DNA from 2 places in the Gracilibacillus salinarum genome. Region 1 is predicted to be linked to the other one. Evidence: predicted binding sites of a transcription regulator. Region 1 holds the regulator's gene; the other holds the start of a gene.

Evidence for each region. Region 1 encodes LexA, which represses DNA repair genes until DNA is damaged. Its sites were predicted from a motif close to CGAACATATGTTCG; they were not measured.
Region 2: a site for LexA is predicted at 2,544-2,557, ahead of MUN87_RS02665 (YolD-like family protein). Genes of this name have one in related genera too.

What each region holds. Positions count from the first base shown of each region.
Region 1 is NZ_CP095071.1:403,435-416,151, forward strand. It holds gene MUN87_RS02030 (hypothetical protein) at 17-721, shown strand; gene MUN87_RS02035 (endonuclease I family protein) at 1,422-2,327, opposite strand; gene MUN87_RS02040 (S8 family peptidase) at 2,427-3,419, opposite strand; gene lexA (transcriptional repressor LexA) at 3,728-4,348, opposite strand; gene MUN87_RS02050 (YneB family resolvase-like protein) at 4,613-5,275, shown strand; gene MUN87_RS02055 (DUF896 domain-containing protein) at 5,381-5,602, shown strand; gene tkt (transketolase) at 5,787-7,787, shown strand; gene MUN87_RS02065 (YneF family protein) at 8,002-8,226, shown strand; gene MUN87_RS02070 (cytochrome c biogenesis CcdA family protein) at 8,324-9,028, shown strand; gene MUN87_RS02075 (Na(+)/H(+) antiporter subunit B) at 9,056-9,481, shown strand; gene MUN87_RS02080 (DUF2621 family protein) at 9,514-10,005, opposite strand; gene MUN87_RS02085 (ATP-binding protein) at 10,186-11,283, shown strand; gene acnA (aconitate hydratase AcnA) at 11,464-12,717, shown strand, end outside.
Region 2 is NZ_CP095071.1:539,060-551,776, forward strand. It holds gene MUN87_RS02655 (AAA family ATPase) at 1-1,341, opposite strand, end outside; gene MUN87_RS02660 (exonuclease SbcCD subunit D) at 1,343-2,500, opposite strand; gene MUN87_RS02665 (YolD-like family protein) at 2,615-2,947, shown strand; gene MUN87_RS02670 (YozE family protein) at 2,965-3,186, opposite strand; gene tatC (twin-arginine translocase subunit TatC) at 3,205-3,960, opposite strand; gene tatA (twin-arginine translocase TatA/TatE family subunit) at 4,087-4,260, opposite strand; gene tatA (twin-arginine translocase TatA/TatE family subunit) at 4,282-4,467, opposite strand; gene MUN87_RS02690 (dihydrofolate reductase) at 4,602-5,096, opposite strand; gene MUN87_RS02695 (thymidylate synthase) at 5,114-6,067, opposite strand; gene MUN87_RS02700 (C40 family peptidase) at 6,188-7,243, shown strand; gene MUN87_RS02705 (DUF72 domain-containing protein) at 7,235-8,086, opposite strand; gene MUN87_RS02710 (cold-shock protein) at 8,377-8,577, shown strand; gene MUN87_RS02715 (queuosine precursor transporter) at 9,215-9,898, shown strand; gene MUN87_RS02720 (ribonuclease HI family protein) at 9,911-10,306, shown strand; gene MUN87_RS02725 (DUF6123 family protein) at 10,303-10,578, opposite strand; gene MUN87_RS02730 (THUMP domain-containing class I SAM-dependent RNA methyltransferase) at 10,970-12,106, opposite strand; RNA gene rnpB (RNase P RNA component class B) at 12,225-12,609, opposite strand; gene gpsB (cell division regulator GpsB) at 12,685-12,717, opposite strand, start outside.

The DNA.
Region 1 (12,717 bases):
CTAGGGGGAGATCAAATTGAAGAAGTACATATTGATTTTATTACTGTTATTTGTTGTAGCTTGTTCTAGTGATAATACGAGTGGTGAGGTTGAAGCTGATGATCAAAGTCAAAGTGAAGAAGTCGAAACAGGAGAAGAAGCAAACGATACTGGTAATGAGGAAGAAGACGAGAATAAAGAAACTGAAAACGCCAGAACCCAAGAAGATATTGAACAAGAAGGGAGACTGACAGAAGTAGGAGATATTTCTGAAGATCAACACGGTAAAGTTGAATTACTTAAAATAGCCAATATCAATGAAACGATAGAGCATGGTCCTTTAGAAATAAACTTTGTAAATGCAAAAATTTTAAAATGGTCTGATATTCCAAGTAATATAGTGAATCAAGCATCTCGTTTTGGAGATGTCACAGATGATGAATTTGATTTTCTTCAAATTCGAATGATTGTAGAAAATACTAGCGATAAGGACATAATTTTTTACGGGATAGATAGTATTGTTACAGACAATAAGCAACAAATAGAGGCGGCTAGTGAAGAGTTTTTAGGGAATTTCGTTGATGGTGAATATCTAGGTAATGTAAAAAAAGAATATGTACAGGGTTATATATTAAAAGATTCTGATATTAAAAATCTAAGGGTTGTGTTTTCCTATGTTGAGGAAATGGACACTTATGAAACAATAGCCGAAAAACTAGACTATGACATTAATTTTGAATAAAAGCTTAGCACCTACTATTCGGTAGGTGCTAATTGTAAAAGTATAAACCTGTACGGATACGTAAATTTGTCGCTATTTTTACACCCACGAAACACCCACGAGCCACCCACGAATTTTGAAAAAAGGTGACATTATTTGATTTAATCAATAATTTAAAATGCTAATTTATCAAGCATTTAATATAAATATACCGAGTTTCTTCCTATTAAAATGTAGTCCGTACGCAAGTACACCCTTGGGAAAGAGAACAATATATCCAGTCTTATTAATAAGCAGAAACCCTTGGCACTGTTGGTGTCGGGGTTTTTCTATTTATATATCTTAATCTTTTACCATAAAATGATTTATCTATCCATATTTGAAAAACTTAGCATTCTTGTTTTATAAGCTTAAAGTCTATAAGTACAGTCATAGAAGTAATCATGCCGAACAAGAAAATGAGTACTTATAATATGGTTTATGTTAGCTGCTTAGTGATAATTTTGAAATGATTCATGTGCTGGAATACCGCTTCGGCCAACCACTCCGTGCCCGCAGGACGCGGAGCCTATTTCCGGAGCTTTGCTAAGCAGATAATCTATATCAAAATTACCATTTTGCCATACTGCCTTTGTTAACGCAAAATAGGATCGTTCTCCTACGAGAACGATCTTATTACATGTTAAAAATGTAGAGAAAGCGAGAAGGCTTTTAACGTGTGTTAAGGACAATCTCTACCTAGCTTAAAATTAATTTTGTCCGCGTATTCTGGAAAATCAATAAGTGGATTTCTATTCTTCTGAATATGGTAGATTTCTTTGTTACGGTGTTTTTCGTAAATGGATACTTCGAAAGTTTGATGCCAGTTTAGCAGGGTGTCAATATCCTTATCGTTGTATTGACTAACTATCCCAGGATATCTAATTAAGAAGTATAATGTCGCTCTGGCAACCACACCTTTTCCGCTTTCAGGTTCAAACTTTTCTTCATCGTATTTTCCGCATTGTGTTTTTATTGTTTCAATATTCATCTCTGGTGTGTAGTCCTCGAAATCTACATAAGGGTAATTAGATCTGGTCGAGTTACATGTTTTATCGCATGTGAAAAGATGATGCAGATCACCTCTCATTGGATTATCTTCATCAAACCATGACTGAGGAACAACATGTTCACAATTAAACATGTTTTGGCGTTCAATTTTAGCTACTGTTTTTATCCAAGTATTATCATCTTTCGTTTTATTGCTTGCCAAATTTTGAAACGCTTGTTTTCTAATTTGTACTGCTTCATGATCTTCTTTTATGGTTTGTTCAGGATCTTTGTGGTTTCCTGAATAGATACTTTTCAGGTTGCCATCCAAATGAAGGTCGACTGTTGAATAAAGGTAGTCGCGTGTTTCGGAATTATAGGGTAGTTGGTTTTCATGTGTGCTTGTCGTTAAATGGTTTAGTTGCTCATATAAGTTGGGGGAGTTTTTTTTATCAAAGTTAATGTGCTGGTAATATGCCTTGATAAGACGTAAATCTTCTTCTTTGTCATAGTATTCGTTTGTATTTTTATTTTTGTTTTGATTAACCTTTAATTTCATTAGCGTGTGACTTAATTTTTCACTTTCCAATTTGTTCATGATTTTCCCCTTTCTTTATGACATAAGAAATGGATAGAAAGGTAGGTGCTAGCATCCTACCGGAACTGATGTTACCATTGTTGCTTGGAAAATGATTGTTTAATTCTTTGAAGTTCTATTTGTTTCCTTTACATGGGGAGCATTGATTCTATCTAATTGGTCAACTAGATTCAGCATAAGAAAGCCATTACCCTCGGCACTTTTTTGAAATGCAAGTGGAAGGGTACGTCTGATAAGTTGAGCATATACCTCTGATTCAATAACAGATCTTTGGAATTCTTTTTCGCTTAAATTAATGATTAATGCGAGTGCACCTGCTACATGTGGAGCGGCCATAGACGTTCCTGATAATTTAGCAAATTTACTATCTAAATAAGTAGATAATATATCTACTCCTGGCGCTATAAGATCTACCTCGTTATTCGTATTCGAAAAGGGAGCAAGCTCTAAGTCTAAGTTAACAGCACCTACACTAATGACTTCGTTATAAGCTCCTGGATAAGCATATTCTGGAGTTTCCTGATTTCCATCCCCTTCATTACCTGAAGCGACAACGACAGATACATCATGATTTATTGCGTTTTGAATGGCTTCATGCATCTCAGGGATATCATTCGGTCCACCTAAAGACATGGAGATGACCCTTGCACGTTCATTATTTGGTCCACGCCAATCAACTGCATAGTTAATTGCGTTAATAATCCATTCGTATTCCCCTGAACCTTCGCCCGATAAAGCCTTTAGACTTAATATTTTAGCTTTTGGCGCAACGCCTACAACCCCATTGCCATTAAGGCTTGCTGCAATAGTTCCGGATACGTGTGTTCCATGCCCGTTATTGTCTTCAAAGTTGTCTTGGTCTCCACTATAGTCACTTGTGAAATTTCGTCCGCCAATAATTTGCTCCTTAAAGTCTGGATGATCCGATTCAATTCCGGTGTCTATCACCGCAACGACGATATCTTCTCCTTCAAAACCTTTCTCCCATAAGGCGGGAGCCTGTACTAGTTGAACGCCTTCAGGGGTCTCATTTTTGGAATCCTCAATCGATTGAATCGTATAAGGAATTAAGTGAACCTTGTTTTGTACCATATTTTATTCACTCCTCTAAAGTTTACCCTCTCTCTATACAGTATGTGATTAGGTTGAAAAAGTTTACTAGATTTACTGAAATTAAGATAGTTGTCATAAATGGAGTAAGTAAGCTGTGATGTGGAAATAGTTGATGTGTCGGCATCCAATGTCTGGAATTGAAAGAAGGTTTTGCTACTTATATTACCTATTTCACTAGGCTTCAAACCAATAAAAGAAAAAAATATAAATTTTAACAAAAAAGAGTAGAAGGATTATTTTGAGTAGGAAAGCCCTCGGCATTTTCACCAAAGGCTTTTTTGAATCTATTATAAGCTGCGGTACAAGCCAACTACTCTACCAAGAATGCTGACATTATCGTAGATTAACGCATCCATTGTCGCGTTCTCAGGCTGCAGTCGAATATGATCCTTTTCCTTGAAGAAACGTTTTACCGTTGCTTCACTTTCATCTGTCATGGCTACAACGATATCGCCGTTTTCAGCTGTATTCTGCTGTTTGACAATGACTTTGTCTCCATTGAGAATACCTGCTTCAATCATACTGTCCCCTTCAATAATCAATACAAACAACTGTTCGCTTGCGTGCATTTCGTTATGTGGAATAGGGATGTATTCTTCAATATTTTCTACTGCTGTAATCGGAAGTCCTGCTGTTACCTTACCGATTACGGGAGCAAAGGTAGCTTCTGTCTTAGGAATTTCTAAATCGCCATCTTGTGGCAATACTTCTATTGCTCTTGGTTTCGTAGGGTCTCGGCGAATGTATCCTTTCTTCTCTAATCGCGCTAGATGTCCATGTACCGTTGAGCTTGATGCTAGACCGACTGCCTCTCCAATCTCGCGAACAGAGGGTGGATATCCTTTTAACTCTACTTGTTCTTTAATATAAGCTAAAATCTCCTCTTGTCGCTTTGATAGATTTGTCATATTTCAATCTCCTAACACGTAGTATTTATTAATCAAAGTATAGCATATATGATATAGCATTACAAACATTCGTTCGAAAAAAAGAGTTGACATGAACACCTGTTCGTGTATAATGAAGGTACGAACAAAGGTTCTGGGAGGGATGCAAGTTGTTAAAAAATATATCGAAAGTTGACATTTTTTATTTGGTAGCATTTATACTAGGAATTGCATTTTTTTATTTTTCAGCAGTAACAAACTTGTAGAATTGTAGGTGTACGTATTATGTCCAAAGCCATTATTTATTGTCGGGTAAGTACAAATAAAGACTCACAAGAAACCTCACTGAAACGGCAACAGGAAGAGTTGCGATATTTTGCATCCCGATATGAGATGGAGATCGTACAAGTAATAGAAGAGAAGCAGAGTGGGTATGAAATCGAAAGAGAAGGCATTTTTGCTATGCTGGAGGCCTTTCAAAGCAGCTCAGCAGATACGTTACTCATTCAGGATGAAACGAGATTAGGGCGAGGGAATACGAAGATCGCCTTACTGCACCAGCTTCAACGGTTAGATGTGTCCATTTATTGTTTAGCGCAGAATGGTGAATTACAACTGTCAGAAGGGGATTCAATGGTGTTGCAAATCGTCTCGATTGTGGAAGAATACCAACGCAAATTACATAACGCCAAAATAAAACGGGGCATGAGAAAAGCTGTTGATAACGGATTTAATCCAGCGGAGAACCTGTCCAATCAACACCTTGCGAAAGGAAGAGAACGCAAACAATTTCCGATCGAAGAAGTGAAACGGCTGAAGCGAAATAATCTGACCTTTCAAGAAATTGCATCTATCCTGCGAGGAATGGGATACAATGTGTCGAAAGCAACGGTCCATCGGCGTTATCAGGAATATCAATCACTTGAAAAGTCTATCAAGGAAGATTAAAATAGAGAGAGGGTATACAAGTTATGTATACTCTTTTTTCGTGGTAAAATACATGCATGCATGTTTGAATAAAAATGATGGAAAAGAAATCGAGGTGTAAATAGTATGCTTTCCCAAGATAAAATAGCTCGTATAAATGAGTTGTCGAAAAAATCTAAATCAGAAGGTTTAACAGAAGAAGAAAAAAAAGAACAAAAGGATTTACGAGAGGCATATTTAAAAAATGTAAGAAAATCTTTTAAAAACCAACTAAAAGGAATGACGGTAGTTGATCCGAATGGTGATGACGTTACTCCAGAAAAATTAAAGCAGTTAAAGAAGAAGTAACGGTAACTTCTTCTTTAACTACTTGTAAAATAGTGACCATACAAGTTGAATTTCATTAAAAAAAACTGATAATTCTAACGAAAATTAAAGTGTTTTAACTTTAATATACTTGTCATATAGCGTATTTCGTTATAGGATTATAGATGTGCGTACATATTTTTTGGATATTGAAAGGGGAAAAATCATGTCAAACCAAACTGAACAATTGTCTATTAATTCAATTAGAACATTGTCGATAGACGCAATTGAACAAGCAAATTCCGGACACCCGGGCTTACCAATGGGTGCTGCTCCAATGGCATACACACTTTGGACCGAGCATATGAACCATAACCCAAAAAGTTCTAAATGGTTTAACAGAGACCGTTTCGTTCTTTCTGCAGGTCACGGTTCGATGTTACTTTATAGCTTACTTCATTTATCTGGTTATGATGTAACGATCGAAGACCTTAAAGGATTCCGCCAATGGGATTCAAGAACTCCAGGACACCCGGAAGTTCATCATACAGATGGTGTAGAAGCAACGACCGGACCATTAGGACAAGGTATTGCTATGAGTGTTGGTATGGCAATGGCCGAGAAACATCTATCAGCTAAATACAACAAAGATAACTATAACATGGTAGATCATCACACTTATGCAATTGTTAGTGACGGTGATTTAATGGAAGGTGTTTCTCATGAGACTGCATCATTAGCAGGTCATCTGAAGCTTGGCAAACTTATTGCATTATACGATTCAAACGATATTTCTTTAGATGGTGAATTGAATAAATCATTCTCGGAAAATGTCGAAGATCGTTTCAAAGCATACGGCTGGCAAGTAATTCGTGTGGAAGATGGTAATGATACGAAAGCGATCTCTAATGCGATTGCTGAAGCAAAACAAAATACAGATCAGCCGACTTTAATCGAAGTGAAGACCGTAATTGGCTATGGTTCTCCAAACAAATCAGGATCTGCAGCTTCACACGGTGCAGCACTAGGTGCGGAAGAAGTTGCCTTAACAAAAGAATTCTATAGCTGGGAACACGAAGCATTCCATGTACCAGAAGAAGTTTACCAAGATTTCCAAACAAAAATTGTTGACAATGGTAAAGAGAAAGAGCAGAAATGGAACGAACTATTCGACGCTTATAAAAATGCGCATCCTGAATTAGCTACAGAATTAGATGACGCGATCAATAAGAGATTACCTGAAGGTTGGGAAAAAGAATTACCAGTATATGAAGCTGGAAAAGATGAAGCGGCAACACGTGCTACATCAGGTGAAGTGTTAAATGCTATTGCCAAATCAGTTCCAACTTTATTCGGTGGTAGTGCCGATTTAGCAGGCTCTAACAAAACAAACTTGAAAGATGCTGGAGATTTCTCTGCGGCAACACCAGAAAACCGTAATATTTGGTTCGGTGTACGCGAATTCGCGATGGCGGCAGCGTTAAATGGTATGGCGCTACATGGCGGATTAAAAGTGTTCGGTGGTACATTCTTTGTATTTAGTGACTACCTGCGTCCGGCTGTTCGTTTATCAGCCATCCAAAACCTACCTGTAACGTATGTATTAACACACGATTCCATTGCTGTCGGAGAAGATGGACCAACTCACGAACCGGTTGAACAATTAGCCGCTTTCCGTGCGATGCCAAATCTTTCCGTTATCCGTCCAGCAGACGGAAACGAAGTGCAGGCTGCATGGAGACTAGCGATTGAATCAACATCCCAGCCGACCGCATTAGTCTTAACTCGTCAAAACTTGCCAACACTAGATGGTACTGCTGAAAAAGCATACGAAGGTGTGAAAAAAGGTGGATATGTTGTAAGTCCAGCTTCTAAAGAAACACCGGATGCCATTCTTGTAGCGACAGGTTCTGAAGTTCAGCTAGCTGTAAAAGCACAAAAACAATTGAAAGAAGAAGGAAAAGACGTAAGTGTTGTCAGCATTCCTTCATGGGATCGCTTTGATAAGCAGGATGCTACTTACAAAGAATCTGTATTACCAAGTGCAGTATCGAAACGTGTTGCAGTCGAAATGGCTTCATCATTAGGCTGGGAGCGTTATGTAGGTATCGAAGGTAAGATTATTTCAATCGATCGCTTTGGTGCGTCTGCAAATGGAAATAAAATTATTGAAGAATATGGCTTCACTGTAGAGAATGTTGTCAATCACGTGAACGAATTATTCTAATTATTGAAGCGAAATGGGACGATGGAGCTGATCCTCGTCCCATTTTTTATCAGGTAGCTTTTAGGCACTTGATGTTTTTTTAATAGTAAGTCCCGGAAATATAGCATAACAATTGATTGAACCAATGTTTACATAAACGTGAAACAAGTGCTTGTATTATTAGATAGTTTTTACTATACTGTATAAGAGATATGTTGAAGGAGGAAACTAGCGAATGAGTACAATCTGGGTCGTATTGATTGCGATTGCTTGTCTGATTGCTGGGGTAGCGTTAGGCTTTTTTATCGCAAGAAAATACATGATGAACTATTTAAAGAAAAACCCACCTATTAACGAACAAATGTTGCGTACAATGATGATGCAGATGGGACAAAAACCGTCACAAAAGAAAATTAAACAAATGATGCGTTCAATGAACAATCAGATGGATAATAAATAAACACGCATTGTAACATAATTGTCGAATTAGAATCCTTGCTTCATTTAAGCAAGGGTTTTATTATATTTATAGGGAGATAGAGGATTGGGGGGAGAGATTGAGTGAAGTAAATATTTTTATTGCCTTTGGAGCAGGGTTTTTATCTTTTATTTCACCCTGTGTATTACCACTTTATCCAGCATTTTTATCTTATATTACTGGCATGAGTGTAAATGATATTAAAGAAGAAAAAGCTATGTTCAATTATAAAAGCGTTTTACATACTTTATTCTTTTTAATTGGCTTTTCAAGTGTATTTATCCTGCTCGGTTTCACGACAAGTTTCGTCGGGGAATTTCTGACAAGATGGGATGATCTGATTCGACAGGTTGGTGCCATTTTAATTGTATTCTTTGGGCTGGTAATTGTTGGCGCATTAAATTTTGATTTCTTAATGAAAGAGAGAAAATTTCATTTTAAAAACAGACCTGCAGGATTTTTCGGTTCCTATATTATCGGGATGGCATTCTCGTTAGGGTGGACACCTTGTACTGGTCCAATTTTAATGGCAGTGATTTCACTCGCAGCAACTGATACAGAATTAGGGATGATCTTAATGTCCGCTTATTCACTCGGTTTTGCAATTCCATTCTTTATTCTTGCCTTCTTTATTGGTAAAATGAAATGGATACGCCAAAATGGCCCGAAGCTTGTAAAAATAGGTGGATCTGTGATGATATTCATGGGATTCTTTTTGTTCTTTGATCTTATGACAAAATTAACATCCTTTCTGTCCGGGTTTTTCGGTTTTCAAGGCTTTTAGTATTATGCGTTCAGCTGGAGGTGTAGTATGGCAGAGAAAAATGATTTGATTTTTAGAACAATGACTGTGTTAATTTCATTTATCTTATTTGGATTTGCAGTCAATTTATTTTTGGCAGGACATAATGCGCCAGGCGGAGGTTTCCTTGGTGGGTTAATGACTTCTGCTGCTATTGTGCTGATGTACATGGCATATGGTGAGCGTGCGGTTAATAAAGTGTTGCCTTTTAATTATCGTACGGTGTTAGCAATCGGCTTAATAATAGCAATTGCAACAGCTGTCGGTTCCTTCTTATTTGGAGAGCCTTTTTTAAGTCAAACATTTGGGTATTTCCACTTCCCGATTTTCGGTGAAATGGAATTAGCCACTGCTCTCTTTTTTGATTTGGGAGTGTATTTGACGGTAATTGGGGTTGCTATGACCATTGTACTGACAATATCAAGTGATCGTTAATTTTTACGCAGCAAAGACACGTAATCAGGTGATTAACGTGTCTTTGCTGCGTATTTTTTGTTTTGGTAATCTTCAGGGGAGTATTGAAAAAACTGCTCGTATGGGGTGACGTCAATTTCTTTTTCTTTCAGTTTTTTTCGTAAAAATTTATGGTCTCTTTTTGGTGTTGCCATGATATACCCTTGTATAAGGGTTTCCTGCGTAATTGCATGCTCCTTTTTTTCCAAAGCAATCTGACCAATCTTGCCAGCAATTTTTTGTCTCGCGACATCGCGGAACAATTCCGGTACTGGAGCTACTAATTCCTCGAGAAATTTCTTTTCGGGATCTTTCCATAAATGAATAGATTGGTCAATATAATGTTGTTGCCAATCCAGATCTGATTTTCCATCATCTTTAGGTAAACTCTTTAAAAACTTACGAAACATAAAATAACCGCCTATGGCAATTAAGCCTAGCAAAACAAAGGTCCATAATACGATAAACGACATGAATTCAAAAGACAACTTGTCCTCACCTACCATTTTTTATTCTTGATCTTAAGAATGACATTTTAATTTTTTTGAAAATATAGTAATATAACATTGAATCGTATATTCAGTCATGATTATCTAAATTTCTCATATAATTTACTAGATCGTTGATATTATAGCATGTTTAGACTTTTTTAGAAAACGATTTTGAAATTGTTAGGGGGGAGAACCTTGCTTAATTTCGCTGACCAGCCGGATGGTAGGAGTGTAAGTGATGAAACGGAGCAAACGATCATGCTTGCAGACTTGCCTAAGCCAATTCTTAATAAATTAGAAACAACCGGATTTGATTTTATCTGTATTAGTGATTACGCTGGGAAAATAAATTATATTACAAGTTCGATTGAAAAGGTGTTAGGTTTTCAAAAATCGCAATTAATGGGGAAATCAGTATTTCGTTATATTATGAGAGAAGATCAAAAATATTTACGAACCTATTTAGATATAACCACCTCACAAGAACAAAAATTTTTCATACATATTCGAAATCAGATTGGCAGATTTATCATATTTGAAATGGAATTACAAATGATGGAGTGGCATGGAGAAAAGAAAATTCTAGCTTTAGCGAAAGATATTTCTGACAAAAAGCAAGCGGAAGAGATGTTAATAAGATCTGAGAAGATGTCGATTGCTGGCCAATTAGCAGCAGGTATCGCTCATGAAATCAGAAACCCTCTAACTTCTTTGAAAGGCTTTGTCCAGCTGTTACAAGGTGGTATCACGAGTAAAGAGGAATATTATAAGATAATGATTGAAGAAATAGACAAAATAAATGCCATTACTTCTGAATTATTATTTATCTCCAAACCAATGACTGACGATAAAAATAATGAGAATGTGAATGAACTGTTGCATGATGTCATGACATTGCTTCGTACACAAGCAAATTTATACGATATCGATCTAGTATTAGAAGCAGAGCGTGATTGCTTGGTTCTTTGTGACCGTTCACAAATCAAGCAGGTCTTTATTAATCTGATTAAGAATGCAATTGAAGAAATGACAGATGGTGGGATGATCCATGTCTTAGTAGAACTCCGAGAAAAAGAATGCATGATCGCGATTAAAGATCAAGGACCTGGCATACCGAAGCACTTGATCCATAAACTAAAAGAGCCGTTTTTTACAACGAAGAAAAACGGGACTGGTCTGGGCTTAATGATCTCTAATCAAATTATTGATAACCATCATGGTCGATTAGAAATTGAATCAGAAAAAGGACATGGAAGCACATTTAAAATTTTCTTACCTACAGATGAAAAGTAAAAATGTCTAATAAAAGTCCTTATTGATTTATTGCTATTATTTCATTTTTTTGTTGTGAAACATTTTACTTATAAACCGATTTCATTTAAAATAGTATGGTGCGTACTATGTTACATAGTATTTTAGAGATATGAGAGATTGTATTTCGGTCTAACATTTTTGAAGGGGGTAACGCTAGGAATGACTAATCAGAATCCATTTCAAGCAAAAAAGCAATTTGATCTGAACGGGAAAACGTATAATTATTACCAGCTAAAAGCATTAGAAGAAGCAGGGATTGGTAATATCGATCGCTTACCTTTTTCGATTCGTGTTTTACTAGAATCGTTAATTCGTCAGCATGATGGACATGTTATTAAGGATGAGCATGTAAAGAGTTTAGCAAACTGGGGGAAAGAAAAAGGGGAAGATGTACCTTTTAAACCTTCACGAGTTATTTTACAGGATTTTACCGGTGTACCTGCAGTTGTAGACCTTGCTTCTTTACGTAAAGCAATGGTAGATATGGGTGGTTCACCTGATAAGATTAATCCGGAAGTACCAGTGGATCTAGTAATTGACCACTCCGTACAAGTTGATGAATATGGTACGAAAAATGCGTTGCAGGCAAATATGGAGTTAGAATTTGAACGTAATGCAGAACGTTATGAATTTTTAAATTGGGCTCAGAAAGCATTCAATAATTATCGTGCTGTTCCACCTGCAACTGGTATCGTACACCAGGTAAACTTGGAGTACATCGCAAATGTTGTGCACGCTATTGATAATGGACAAGGTGAGCTAGACGCATTTCCAGATACATTAGTCGGTACAGATTCTCATACAACCATGATCAATGGTCTTGGTGTTTTAGGCTGGGGTGTCGGCGGTATCGAAGCGGAAGCTGGAATGCTAGGACAACCTTCTTATTTCCCAGCACCAGAAGTAATTGGTGTCAAATTTACTGGAAGCTTCCCTAATGGAACAACAGCGACAGATTTAGCATTAAAAGTAACGCAAGTGCTTCGTGAGAAAAAAGTAGTTGGTAAATTTGTTGAATTCTTCGGACCTGGGCTTGAAGATATGCCGTTAGCAGACCGTGCCACTATTTCCAATATGGCTCCGGAATACGGTGCAACTTGTGGTTTCTTCCCAGTTGACGCAGAGGCATTGAACTACCTTCGTTTAACAGGTAGAAACGAAGAGCAAATCGCATTGGTTGAGAAATATTGTAAAGAGAATAGTTTATGGTATTCTTCCGATCAGCCAGATGCGGATTTCACTGAACTTGTAGAAATTGACCTTTCTGAACTGGAACCGAACTTGTCAGGACCGAAACGTCCTCAAGATTTAATTCCATTATCTGATATGCAGCAATCATTTAATAAAGCAATTACAGCTCCAGCAGGTAATCAAGGATTCGGTCTGGATGCTTCTGAATTTGATAAAGAAGTA
Region 2 (12,717 bases), 140 kb from region 1:
ATTCCGTTCTAATTGATGCTCTATTTTTTGCAATCCTGCTGATGTCTCATGTATCGCATCTTTTAGACGGTAATTTTCATCTCTCAGTTTTTCAAGTTCTGCAACTTTTTTCTCGGAATCGGTTAGTTCTTGCGTTATCTGTTGTCGCTGTTGATCAAGCTTATGACGTTTTTGAGAAATGGTTTCGAATTCATCCATTTTGCCCAACAGTTGTTGTTGCTCTTTCAACTGAAATTGTAATGATTCCCGCTCTGGCTCGTTTTTTTGTTCCTGCTGATAGGATTCTTTGATTTGTGTATACCGAGACTGATTTGTGTCTAATTGCTGCTTAACAGTGGTTAGTGCATTCAATTGTTGCTGCCATTCTTGTTTTCGTGTTTGTAATAATGTTTCAACTGGTTTTATCTTATCCGCGGTCTTCGCTAATTCCAGTCTTTCTGTTCTTTGTTTTATTTCAGGTTCTATTTCGGCTAATCGCTTTTGTTTAAGCTGCAATTGTTCATATTCGGTAAAATAGTCTACTAATTGTTTTTGCTGATAGTATTTTTCCTGCAGCTTTGTTAATTCCTCTGTCATTTGTTCTAATTGGTGGTTACCATTTTCTATCTGTTTATCCGTTGCAAGAAGGTGGTCTTCTAATTGTTCCTTCGTCTTGCTTGCTGATTGCTCATCAACGGTGCCTTCTGGAAGTTTGTCCAATTCTTGCTGGTGCTGCCATTGTAATTTGTTTATTTGCTCTTTTAATTCGGCAGATGCTTCTTTTAATTTTTCTGTAATATTGCGGTAAAGATAAGTGCGGAAAATTTTCTGCAATACTTCCTCCCGCTCTTTACTATTTTCAGAAATTAACTTACGGAATTCTCCTTGTGGAATCATGATCATTTTCTTAAATTGTTCATAATCTAATCCGATCATCTGTTCCAGTGTTTCATTCACATCTTTAATTTTGGATACCAGTAACTCCCATTCGTCCTGCTGATTGTACATATATAAGCTGGCACTTGCTACTTCTTCTGTGTACCCTTCTCCTCTGGACTTTGGTTTCAATTGTTTGGGACTTCTTGTTACCTGATACTTCTTTCCGTGTAATAAGAAGGTGAAACGAACGTTCGTTTGATCAGCAACTTCTGCAAAATGGCTGCGAAATGCTTCCTGATCTCGATCAGCACCGCTTGCTCTGCCATATAAACCGAAACAGATAGCGTCAAAGATCGTCGTCTTTCCTGCACCGGTAGGACCTGTTATTAAAAAAATTGGTTCAGCACCCAGTTCTGTAAAGTCGATATACTGTTTCTCGCGATAAGGACCGAATGCTGTCATTTCTAATTGTAATGCGCGCATCTTATTTCCCCCTTTCGTCCGTCATGACTTGATGAATGACTTGTTTTATATATGTTTCACGTTCTTCAGACAGTTCTGTTTTCTTGATTTCTTTATAAAAGGCAGCAAATAATTGCTCATGCGTCATTTCTTGCTTCTCTTTAATGGACTGCAGTTCTTTTAAAGATTGATGAACATAAGAATTCTTCCGCTCTAAACGGAGAATATTCGGATAGAGCTTACGGAGCTTTGTGACTGGATCCATAATTTGTCCGTCATCCAGTAAGCGTATCTGCACATAATCTTCTGTCGGCTCTGCAATTTTTCCATCTAGCAGATCCTGAAAATAGCCTTCCAGCACACGTAAATCTCTTGGCGCGTGTAATGGGATGGTCGATAATTGCTTGTCCTCATTTGTTAGTTCGAGCAAGGTAACGGATTTACGATGATTGGCTTCAGAAAAAGAATATTTCATTAGCGACCCACTGTAACGGATATACTCACTTTTGATTTTTTGTGGCTGGTGTAAGTGCCCTAATGCTACGTAATCGAATGCATCAAAGAGGCTTGCGTCAATATAGGGAGTCCCTCCAATCATGGTCAATCTTTCTTCCGATTCTGACTCCATCCCTCCTGCGATAAATGCATGGCCAACTAGTAGATGGCGTGCGTCCGGGTGCTCTGTCATCTTTTCTTTCAATTGAGCAATAATACATTCCATAGCAGCTTGATGCGTTTGGATGGTGTCATCCTGGAAATATGCTTTTACTTGCTCTGGCTCGACATATGGGACCATATGGACATACACATCACCATCAGTGTCCTGTAAATGAACAGGGTGAAAAATATCTTCAATCCTGGTCGCTACATATAATTGTCTGGAACGAAATAAGCTCGCACCAAATCCAAGACGGTCTGGGCTGTCATGATTCCCTGAGATCGCTACAATCGGTATCTCTAATTCAACGGATACCTTCGTTAAGAATGCGTTTAATATATCTACTGCTTCGCGCGGAGGTACAGCACGATCATATAAGTCTCCTGCTATAATCAGAAGATCAGGCTTTTCTTTCTCCAAAATAGTGATAAGCTCTCTTAACACCTCTCCCTGGTCCTCTGTCATATGTAAACCATGAACGATTTTGCCTAAATGCCAATCTGCTGTATGAATAATTTTCACCTAACACGCACCATCCTTTCCATATTTTACTTGTTATTATACACGAACAAATGATCGAAGTCTATTGAAATAGAACATCTGTTTGTGTAAACTGATACTGAGGTGATGACATTGATGAATGATCGAGGTAATATAAAATGGGCATCTTTAATGTTACCGGAGCACGTAAAGATGTTGCAAGATTTTTTTGCTGAGGAAGATTCGGTAGATCCTTCCATATTAAATGAAGCGGACTTGGCAGAGATGGAGCATACCATTCAGGAAGCCATGCACACATCCGCTGAAATTGAAATAGACTATGTCGATAATAGCATGAACAAATCGGTTACAGGTACGATTACAAAAGCAGATGTAACAAACAGAAAGTTGGACCTGCTAACAACGAAGCAGATAAAGCAAAAATTACAGTTAAATCAGATCGTTTCTCTTCGCTTTCGACATAAGTAAAAGCCATGAGCATCACCTCATGGCTTTTCTTCTTCTATATAACTATCCCAGAGACGGTCAAATGCTGAGATCGCCTCAGGAAATGGTGTGTGCCATTCCAAATAACGGCTAATATCATCATAATCAGCAGAATGCTTTGGAAAATCATGTTCATAAAACATCCAGTCTGCTAATTTTCTAGCATCATCTAATTGTTTATTTCCCCGATAACGCATCATAAAGTGATAAAAAGATTTCATTGTATTCGCCCATCCTCTTTATTCATTTTCCATGAATTCACGATGTTTGTCTTGTTTTTTTCGATAAACCATTCTTGATAACATGATACTGATTTCATAAAGGATAATTAGCGGAATGGCCACAACGATTTGCAAAATAAAATCTGGTGGCGAAATCATCGTACCGATAATAACCAAAATGAAATAGCCGTATTTTCTTGTTTTTGATAAGAATTGAGGTGTAACGATCCCTAAACTCGTTAGAAACATCGTGATTACCGGTACTTCAAAGAATACAGCAAATGGTAAGGTCACTCGAAAAATAAAACGGAAATAATTCTCGACTGTAAACATCGTTTCAAACATTCCATCATTTAACGACAGAACAAATGGTAAGATCAGTTTGATAAAAATATAGTAGCCGAATGCAAGTCCTGCTAAAAATAATAGAAATACAACTGGAATATAAATTAACGAAAGTTGTTGCTCACGCTTCGTTAAACCAGGCCTGACAAAAAACCATATTTGGATGCAAAGAAAAGGTAATGTTCCAGCAAGTGCCACAATAAAGGCAATCATAAAGATAACCCAAATAATTTCTTCAGGTGAGATGAGATTGAGTGTTATGTCTATATCATTCAGGAAGAAATTACGAATATCATCTACAAAGTACAACCCGCCGATAAAAAATAATATAAAAATAAAGGCTGTCCATAATAAACGATTTCGTAATTCGGCAAAGTGTTCGAGATAACCCATCTCTTTTTCATTTGGTAATGATTTATCTTCCTCCATTTTCAACGTCCCTTCATCGTCAGACAGTGTACCAAAGGCAATCCCTGTTTCAAAAAAGAAACAGGGATTCTACGTTTCCTATGTAAGTAACCGAAACATTCCGGCCACGTTTGTACCATGCTGTTCTTATTTTTCTGATTTGTCCTTGTCATCATTCATGATATCATTCGTTGCCTTCTTGAATTCCCGCAGTGAACTGCCCACTGCTTTACCGATTTCCGGTAATTTAGAAGGTCCAAAAATAACTAAGGCAATGATTAATATTAAAATTAGCCCAGGAAAGCCAATATTAGATAACATGTCGTTCACCTCATTATAGGATTACTTCGTTGTATCCGTATCATTCTGTTCTTTCTCATCATCTGTCAAATCACGTGCTGATTTTTTGAATTCCCGTAACGTGTCCCCTGTTGCTTTACCGATTTCGGGTAATTTCTTAGGTCCGAAAATGATTAAAGCAATAATCAGGATCAATATCAGTCCAGGAAAGCCAATTTGAGATAGCATAAATACGCGCCCCTTTACTATCAAGATCTAAATATCTTTAATGTCTCACCATAAATCCTTTATTGATGGCAGCCTCACTTTATTTCTTATCTTATCACGATTTGAATGCCTTGTCTTTATTAACGGTAAAAATATTATGAATTTTTCCGATCATACGTGATGAAATAGTAGTCATAGTTATTGTTTTCGTCTTTTATGCCTTTTTCTTTCTTCGTCTGGTGCCAGTCGGACTCATCAAATTCAGGGAAAAATGTGTCACCATCAAACGCTTCGTCAATATAGGTCATATAAATACGGTCGGCGAATGGTAATACTTGTTCGAAGATATACTCTCCACCAATTACAAACCATTCCTTGTCAGGTTGTTCTTCATTTAATTGTTGTATGTCTGCAATTGAGTGAATCACCTGACTGTTTCTAGCAGTATAATCCTTATCTCTTGTTACAATAATATTATCCCTTTTTGGAAGTGGACCATTCATGGATTCAAATGTTTTACGCCCCATAATGATTGTTTGGTTCATCGTTACATCTTTGAAAAATTTCAGGTCCTTTGGCAGGTGCCAAGGTAAATCATTGTCTTTGCCAATTACTCGATTACTACCCATTGCAAATAATAGTGAAATCATCGTTATTCCTCCTTACATTATACAGCGACCGGTGCTTTAATTGCAGGGTGCGGTTGATAATTTTCTAACGTAATATCTTCTAGCTCGATATCAAATAACGATACACCTTCCTTAATATGTACAGAAGGTAAAGCTCTCGGTTCACGTGATAGCTGCTCTTTCACCTGATCCATGTGGTTGGAATAAATGTGCGCGTCACCGAAAGTATGGATGAATTCCCCTGGCTCTAAACCACATTCTTGTGCTACTAAAAGTGTTAATAATGCATAACTTGCAATGTTAAATGGTACGCCTAAGAAAATATCGCCACTGCGCTGGTAAAGCTGGCAGCTTAACTTCCCGTCTGCAACATAGAATTGAAACATCGTATGGCAAGGCGGTAATGCCATCGTTGGCACATCTTCTGGGTTCCAGGCCGAAACAATATGTCTTCTTGAATACGGATTTTGCTTGATGGCTTCTATTACTTCTTTAAATTGATCAATCGTCTCGTTTTGCGATGTTTGCCACTGTCTCCATTGCTTCCCGTAGACAGACCCAAGATTACCATATGTTGCAGCGAATTGATCGTCTTCTACTATTTGCTTCTTAAATAGTGCCATCTGTTCATCATATTGTTGCTTGAAGGCTGGATCTGTTAGAGAACGGTGACCAAAATCATCCATATCAGGACCTTGGTAATCCTTACTTTCGATCCAATTTTTAAATGCCCATTCATTCCAAATATTATTATTATGCTGCAACAGATAACGGATGTTCGTATCGCCTTTCATAAACCAAAGTAATTCACTGACAATTAAACGAAAAGGAACTTTTTTCGTTGTTAATAACGGAAATCCTTCAGCTAAATCAAAGCGCATTTGATGACCGAAAATGGAATATGTTCCGGTATTGGTACGGTCTTCCTTGGATGTACCTTCTTTTAATACTTTTCTACATAAATCTAAATATTGTTGTTCACTTTTTGACATCAGTCGTCTTCCTTCCTCGGTACATATATTACAAATTCGTAACAAACATCACGAAAAATCATATTTCCCCCATTTTAACATAAATTTTTCGTAAGTAATAATTTCGCAAGGGGTGGTTTTATGATGTTACAGGATCAATTGGCACGGGTAGTAAAACACTCCGTCGCATACAGCTTTGCATTTAGCCAACCTTTTATCTTTTATATTGATGCTTATCCAATGATGCAAAACGATGTGTTAGAACAGGCTGACATCAAGTATGGTATGCAGCATGAAGCTGTTCGCATGCTTCAGCATAAATTGCAAAAATTATCGTACTATGACTCATCGGTTGATGGAGAATTTGGGATTCTAACGGAATATGCGCTAAAGAAATTTCAGCAAGACAACTTCCTTGAACAGACAGGCAAATCGGATAAAAAGACGATTCAGGCAATACTAGACAAAGAAGAGCATTATTACCAAAAACGTTTAACAAAAAGCGACCTTGTATTCTCTATGGGAGAAAGCAGCCAGCAAGTATTACACATACAGGAAGCTTTATTGTACTTCGGCTATTACCGCGCCAATCTGGACGGAATATATGGTGAGAAAACGGAAGCAGCTATTGAAGCCTATAAGCAGGATAAAGGGCGTGAAATACACCATATCGAAGCAGAAGTAAAGGAAGAAAAGGTCGAAGCAAGACAAATCGCAGCAGTAGAAGTAGTTAATGAGCAAGCACAATCAACGGAACCTGCTAAGGCTGATTCAGAGCCAGGCGAGGAAAAAGAAAAAACAACAAAGAAAATGGCTCCTGCTAAAAACACTGTTACTGTCAGTGGCGTTGTGGCTACTGCCAAGAACTATATGGGAACTCCATATGTTTGGGGCGGTACCTCTACTTCTGGATTTGATTGCAGCGGTTATTTGCAATACGTATTCCAACAGCTTGGTGTATCGTTACCACGTACCGTCAGTGACATGTGGAACGCTACGAAACCAGTTGATCAGCCAGCAGTTGGAGATATAGTCTTCTTCCAAACATATAAGCCAGGTCCATCTCATGCTGGTATTTATATTGGTAACGGCCAATTTATCCATGCCGGAGAATCCAACGGTGTGGCAATCAGTGAGATGGATAACAGCTATTGGTCTCCACGATACTTAGGTGCAAAGCGGGTTCAGCTACAATAGATCAAAAAAGTCTATTTGTTTTGGATGTAATCCTTCATAATTAATATCTAATAGTGTTAACAGCTGTTTAGCATTATCTGCTGCGTCCCCACCTGAATTATTATTGAACAGAATCGTAATCTCGCTCACCTGCTTTTTAAGTAATTGAATGCGTTCTGCCCATTGTTGTAACTCTGTTTCATTGTAACGATAGAGAAAACGAACTGCACGCCAATCTTCTTGACCGTGGTTATTCCATCCATGGACATTTCTCCCATGGAAACGAATTAACGCACGGTCATTTGTTGTGTCGGTGACAATCGGAATCGATCCTTGTCCAGCTTGTGGTTCGTCACAGATTGTATGTGTTACCTGCAATTGTTTAAGGAAATCTATCGTTTCTTGCTGGTGACCTTCATACCAGGAGCGATTCCGAAATTCTATTGCAGTCGGGATATCCCCCATCCATTGCCTGATTTTTTTAAGTTTTTCAATATGCCGTTGTTGGACATCAAACCATGGCGGAAATTGAAAAAGCACACTATTTAATTTGCCTGCTTCGATTACTGGTTGTATAGATGTAATAAACGCTTTTACTATTTCTTTTGCTTCACGATTTGTTATTTTTTTTCGATCGTGCCCAGTTATGGTTTGGAACGCTTTTATTACAAAGGAGAAATTATCAGGCGTCTCCTCTACCCACTTTTGATAATTAGTTTGAGACTGAATAGCATAAAAAGAACTGTCGATTTCTACTACTGGAAAATGCGAACTGTACGATTTCAATTTTTGATTTCTTTCATTACTAGATTTATATAAAGTTGGGTGATCTCCCCATCCTGTTAACCCTATCAAAACAGTCATTTCTTCCACCTCACATCCTTCTACATTACCATTTTTTTCGAGTGATGAAAAGGTTTTAATCGTTGCAGCTAAAGGAATTTTCACCTATCTATATGTTGACGTTTTTGGAAATATAAGCTATAGTTAATGACAAGCAAAGAAGATGTTTTGGGTTCATTATTATCTGGTAGCTTCTATAGAAGTAAATGGATTGGTGATCCTATACTTCTGTGGTTGCTACCTTTTTCGTGATTCCCCATCTTGTTTGTATTACCACGTTATACGTGAAAGCTTTTAGGAGGAAAGATAACATGGAAAACGGTACAGTAAAATGGTTCAATGCTGAGAAAGGCTATGGTTTCATTCAATTAGAAGAAGGCAATGATGTGTTTGTACATTATTCCGCTATCCAACAAGAAGGTTTCAAAACTTTAGAAGAAGGCCAGGAAGTCACATTCGAAATCGTCGAAGGTGAAAGAGGCCCACAAGCAGCTAACGTAGAAAAAAAATAAAATAAATATACCAAAGGCGATGATCACAATCATCGCCTTTTTATAATAAGCAAAAACGTTTACTATTGCCTCTAAATAAGGATCACCAAAAATGTCAATAAATAAAAGTGCTGGTTCTGATAATACGAATTATGTCAACTGGAAGCTATATCGATATGACCATTTTGAAATATTTTACTTGCTTAGGTGAAGCTCTGCAAACTAAAAGCAGTGCTTCTAAGCATTATATTCAAGTATTAGTGTAGGATGAACACTCATGTATACCCTCGAAATACTATATTCTGCGAAAGTTGCAGAGCTCTAATCATTTGCTTCAGCCATGCCCAGCAGGACGCGGAGTGGTTAGTAGAAAGTCTCCTTGCACATGAATCATTTCAAAATAAACACTACGCAGCTAGAAATAATCCGTATTATAGGACCCTGATATGTTTTTAAGTTCGTACAACCGGGCGGGATTATGCTCGGTTTTTCTTTTAGCAAAATGGATATATGCATTACCGGTACGTCTGGCAAGTAATTTCTTGTTTTATTGTAAGGCTGACATAATGGAACGTTACCATTTACTTTCTTATAGTAAATGTGGTATTTTTATTAATTGACAACACTGATTATAATGAATGGAAGGTTGGAAACAAATTTGACTAATGAATTATTATGGATATTATTTGCTCTCTTAAATTTTGCCATACTGATCGTCATGTACAGAATTTTTGGCAAAGCTGGATTATTTGTTTGGATTGGGATGTCTACCGTCATTGCCAATATTCAAGTAATCAAAACAGTAGAAATGCTTGGATTAATTGCTACATTGGGAAACATCACCTATGGAACGATTTTTCTGGCCACTGATATACTGAATGAGAATCACGGTAAAAAAGAAGCAAAAAAAGCGGTTTGGCTCGGTTTTGCTTCATTGCTTATTATGACCATTGTCATGCAGGTCGTATTGCGGTTTACACCCCACGCAAGTGACATTTCGCAAGAAGCATTAGAAACTATTTTTGAAATTGTACCAAACATTGCACTGGGAAGTATGGCTGCATTTGTCATCAGTCAGTACTTGGACGTATGGATTTACAGTAAGATTAAAAAATTACTACCATCTGAGCGGATGCTCTGGATAAGAAATAATGGTAGTACGATGATTAGTCAATTTGTTGATACGTTAGTGTTCTGTTCGATCGCATTTTATGATTTACATGATTTTGATGTCTGGTTGGAGATTTTATTGACGACATATGTGATCAAATTTGCTGTCGCAGCATTAGATACACCATTTTTATATATGGCAAAGAAAATCAAACCAAAACTTAATGAGTAAGGGGTATATGGGATGATTGAAGTATACACAGATGGGGCAAGCAAAGGAAACCCCGGTCCTAGCGGAGTCGGTATTTATATCAAAAAAGGGGCACAACATTGGGAACAATCACATTATATCGGTGAATACTCGAATCATGAGGCAGAATTTATCGCTGTTATCAAAGCATTGGAATGGTGCCAGCACCAATTTTCGGATGAGATTGTGTCTTGCCGATCGGATGCAAAAGTGGTTGTAGACGCTATTGAGAAAGAAGTGGTACGAAACAGTCAGTACCAGCCATACGTCAATCAGATTATCCAGCTGGCTGCTGTTTTCCCCTATTTCTTTATGAAATGGATTCCGGAGAAACAGAATAAACATGCAGATGTACTAGCCCGGAACGCGATAGCAAAGGGCCGTTATTAATGCATTAAGTCATTTTGCTTTAAGAGTAGGATGGCTTCTTTTTTAGTCTCGATTTGATGAAGTTCAAATAATTCTAACAAACTAATATAAAAACTGCGATCAAACGTCATTTGAATCTGCAACGTGAATGAGATCGCTAATTTGGCATGGATAATAGAAGTATTGGTATATTTATGGCCAAAATAAATAAAATGAACCTCTTCATCGGTTAACTTAAATCCTTTTGTCCATAAATTTTCTAAAAAATATGCCAGCTGTTCACTATTCTTCACATTAATCCCCCGCTCGTTCTTCTCTGTCTAATTACGTATAAATACTCTAAGGCTAGTATAGATATTTTAACACTAATCGTCTAGTTTTCTTTTTCATTTACAGCATTCGGCAGACAAATAATTTATCACGGCACTAACCGTCCGTAATCCCTCCCACTTCAAGATTCGATAAATAAATACGGATGATAACTTCCTGATAAGTCTCGCTTTATTAGACGGATGCTATCGGAAAAGTACTTTAATTTCACGATTAAACGCATCCGAATAAAAAGGGTAAGTGAACAGAGGATCTCATCTAATGTTTGGCCCTCCAGAGCCAGCCAATTAAAAGTATTCTGATAATACAATTAATCCCAGCTATAAAAGTAAAAAGGCAAGTATCTACTTGCCTTTATCTCTGCTTTTTACCGAAATATTGATAATAATCTGTTTTGATAAACGCATTGAAAAGTTTACGTTTTTTCGACGCTTCTTTACCATATAAAGCTTCGAATTTCTCATTTGCTGTTAATATATACACATTCCAACTTGGGTAATTTCGCAATGCACTTCCAAGCTTTCGGTACATCTCTTCTACTGCTTCTTTATCACCTAAACGCTCACCATAAGGAGGATTGCTGACAATATAACCACCCTCATGCGTTGAATGAAAGTCTGTTGCTTGCATTTGCTTCCACTGTACGAGGTCGGCAAGTCCTGCTTCCATCGCGTTTTCCTTAGCGATATCAATCATTTTAGGATCTAGGTCAGAACCATAAATGTAGAGAGGCTGGTCGTAGTTGGCTAAATCTTCTGCTTCTTCTAATGCTTTGTCCCATATATCAGATGAAATGAAATCCCATTCCTCTGCTGAGAATGAGCGATTAAAGCCAGGCGCAATGTTTTGACCAATTAATGCCGCTTCAATTGGAATAGTTCCAGAACCGCAGAATAGGTCATAAAAGGGCTGATCACCACGCCAATTGGTCAATTGAACCAACGCTGCTGCCAGTGTTTCCTTTAATGGTGCATCCCCTTGTCCTGTCCGGTACCCTCTTTTGTGCAAACCGACACCAGATGTATCCAATGTAACTGTTACTTTATCCTTTAATAGAGCAGCTTCAATTTTGTATTCTGCTCCTGTTTCTTGTAACCAGTTAGCAACTCCGTGTTTTTGCTTTAATCGTTCAACAATTGCCTTCTTCACAATGGCCTGACAGTCTGGGACACTAAATAATGTTGATTTGTGCGATTTTCCGTTTACAGGGAACTTTCCGTCCTCTGGAATATAATTCTCCCATGGTAAAGCTTTAGTTTGTTCGAAAAGCTCATCATATGTCATTGCTTTAAATTCTCCGATGAGTAATTTTACACGGTCTGCTGTTCGCAACCATAAATTACAACGAGCTATTGCTTGATGATCGGCCTGGAAGATCACTTTTCCATTTTCAACTGTGACATCTTCATAGCCTAATTGACGTACTTCTTTGGCTACAATCGCTTCTAATCCCATTGCAGCGGTAGCTATTAATGTAATTGAGTTTCCCATAGCTGATAAATTCCTTTCCATGTTATTACTATTAGAATGAACCATTTTTCTATATGTATAACAAAACCCCTTTTACCAAGAAAAGGGGTTAATCGTCATCATAACGACCTGAATGAATGTCCGTAAGCCATGTTCTGTCCTTCTCGTACTGCAAACGGTGGTCAGCCTCGTACCAAAGGTGTAATCATCTGTCTACAAGTAACGAATACTTGTCCTTCGTTCGGTTGAATTCCCTACTAGAAGATGCCCCTACCAATATTTGGGTTGCTCACTCGAGGGGTTTACCTCGTTCCACCTAAATAGTTTCCTATTTAGCTACGTCACTGTGGCACTTTCAAGGTAGTCATACCATATCAACAGACTTAGGTATTTTTCCTGCCGTTAACCTGAATCAGGTTACCTTGACTTATGATTTCGTCAAGCACGAACACTACAAGCATCTCAGCCTGTGTGAGCATGGACTTTCCTCTACACATTAACTGTGCAGCGATTACTACAACATTCATTGCAATCATTTAAGCCTTCATTATTGTATCACGAATAAAACAATAGTCAATGGTAAAGATTAACGAATAGATTTATTCCTCGAATTTTTTACCAAACACTGCTTT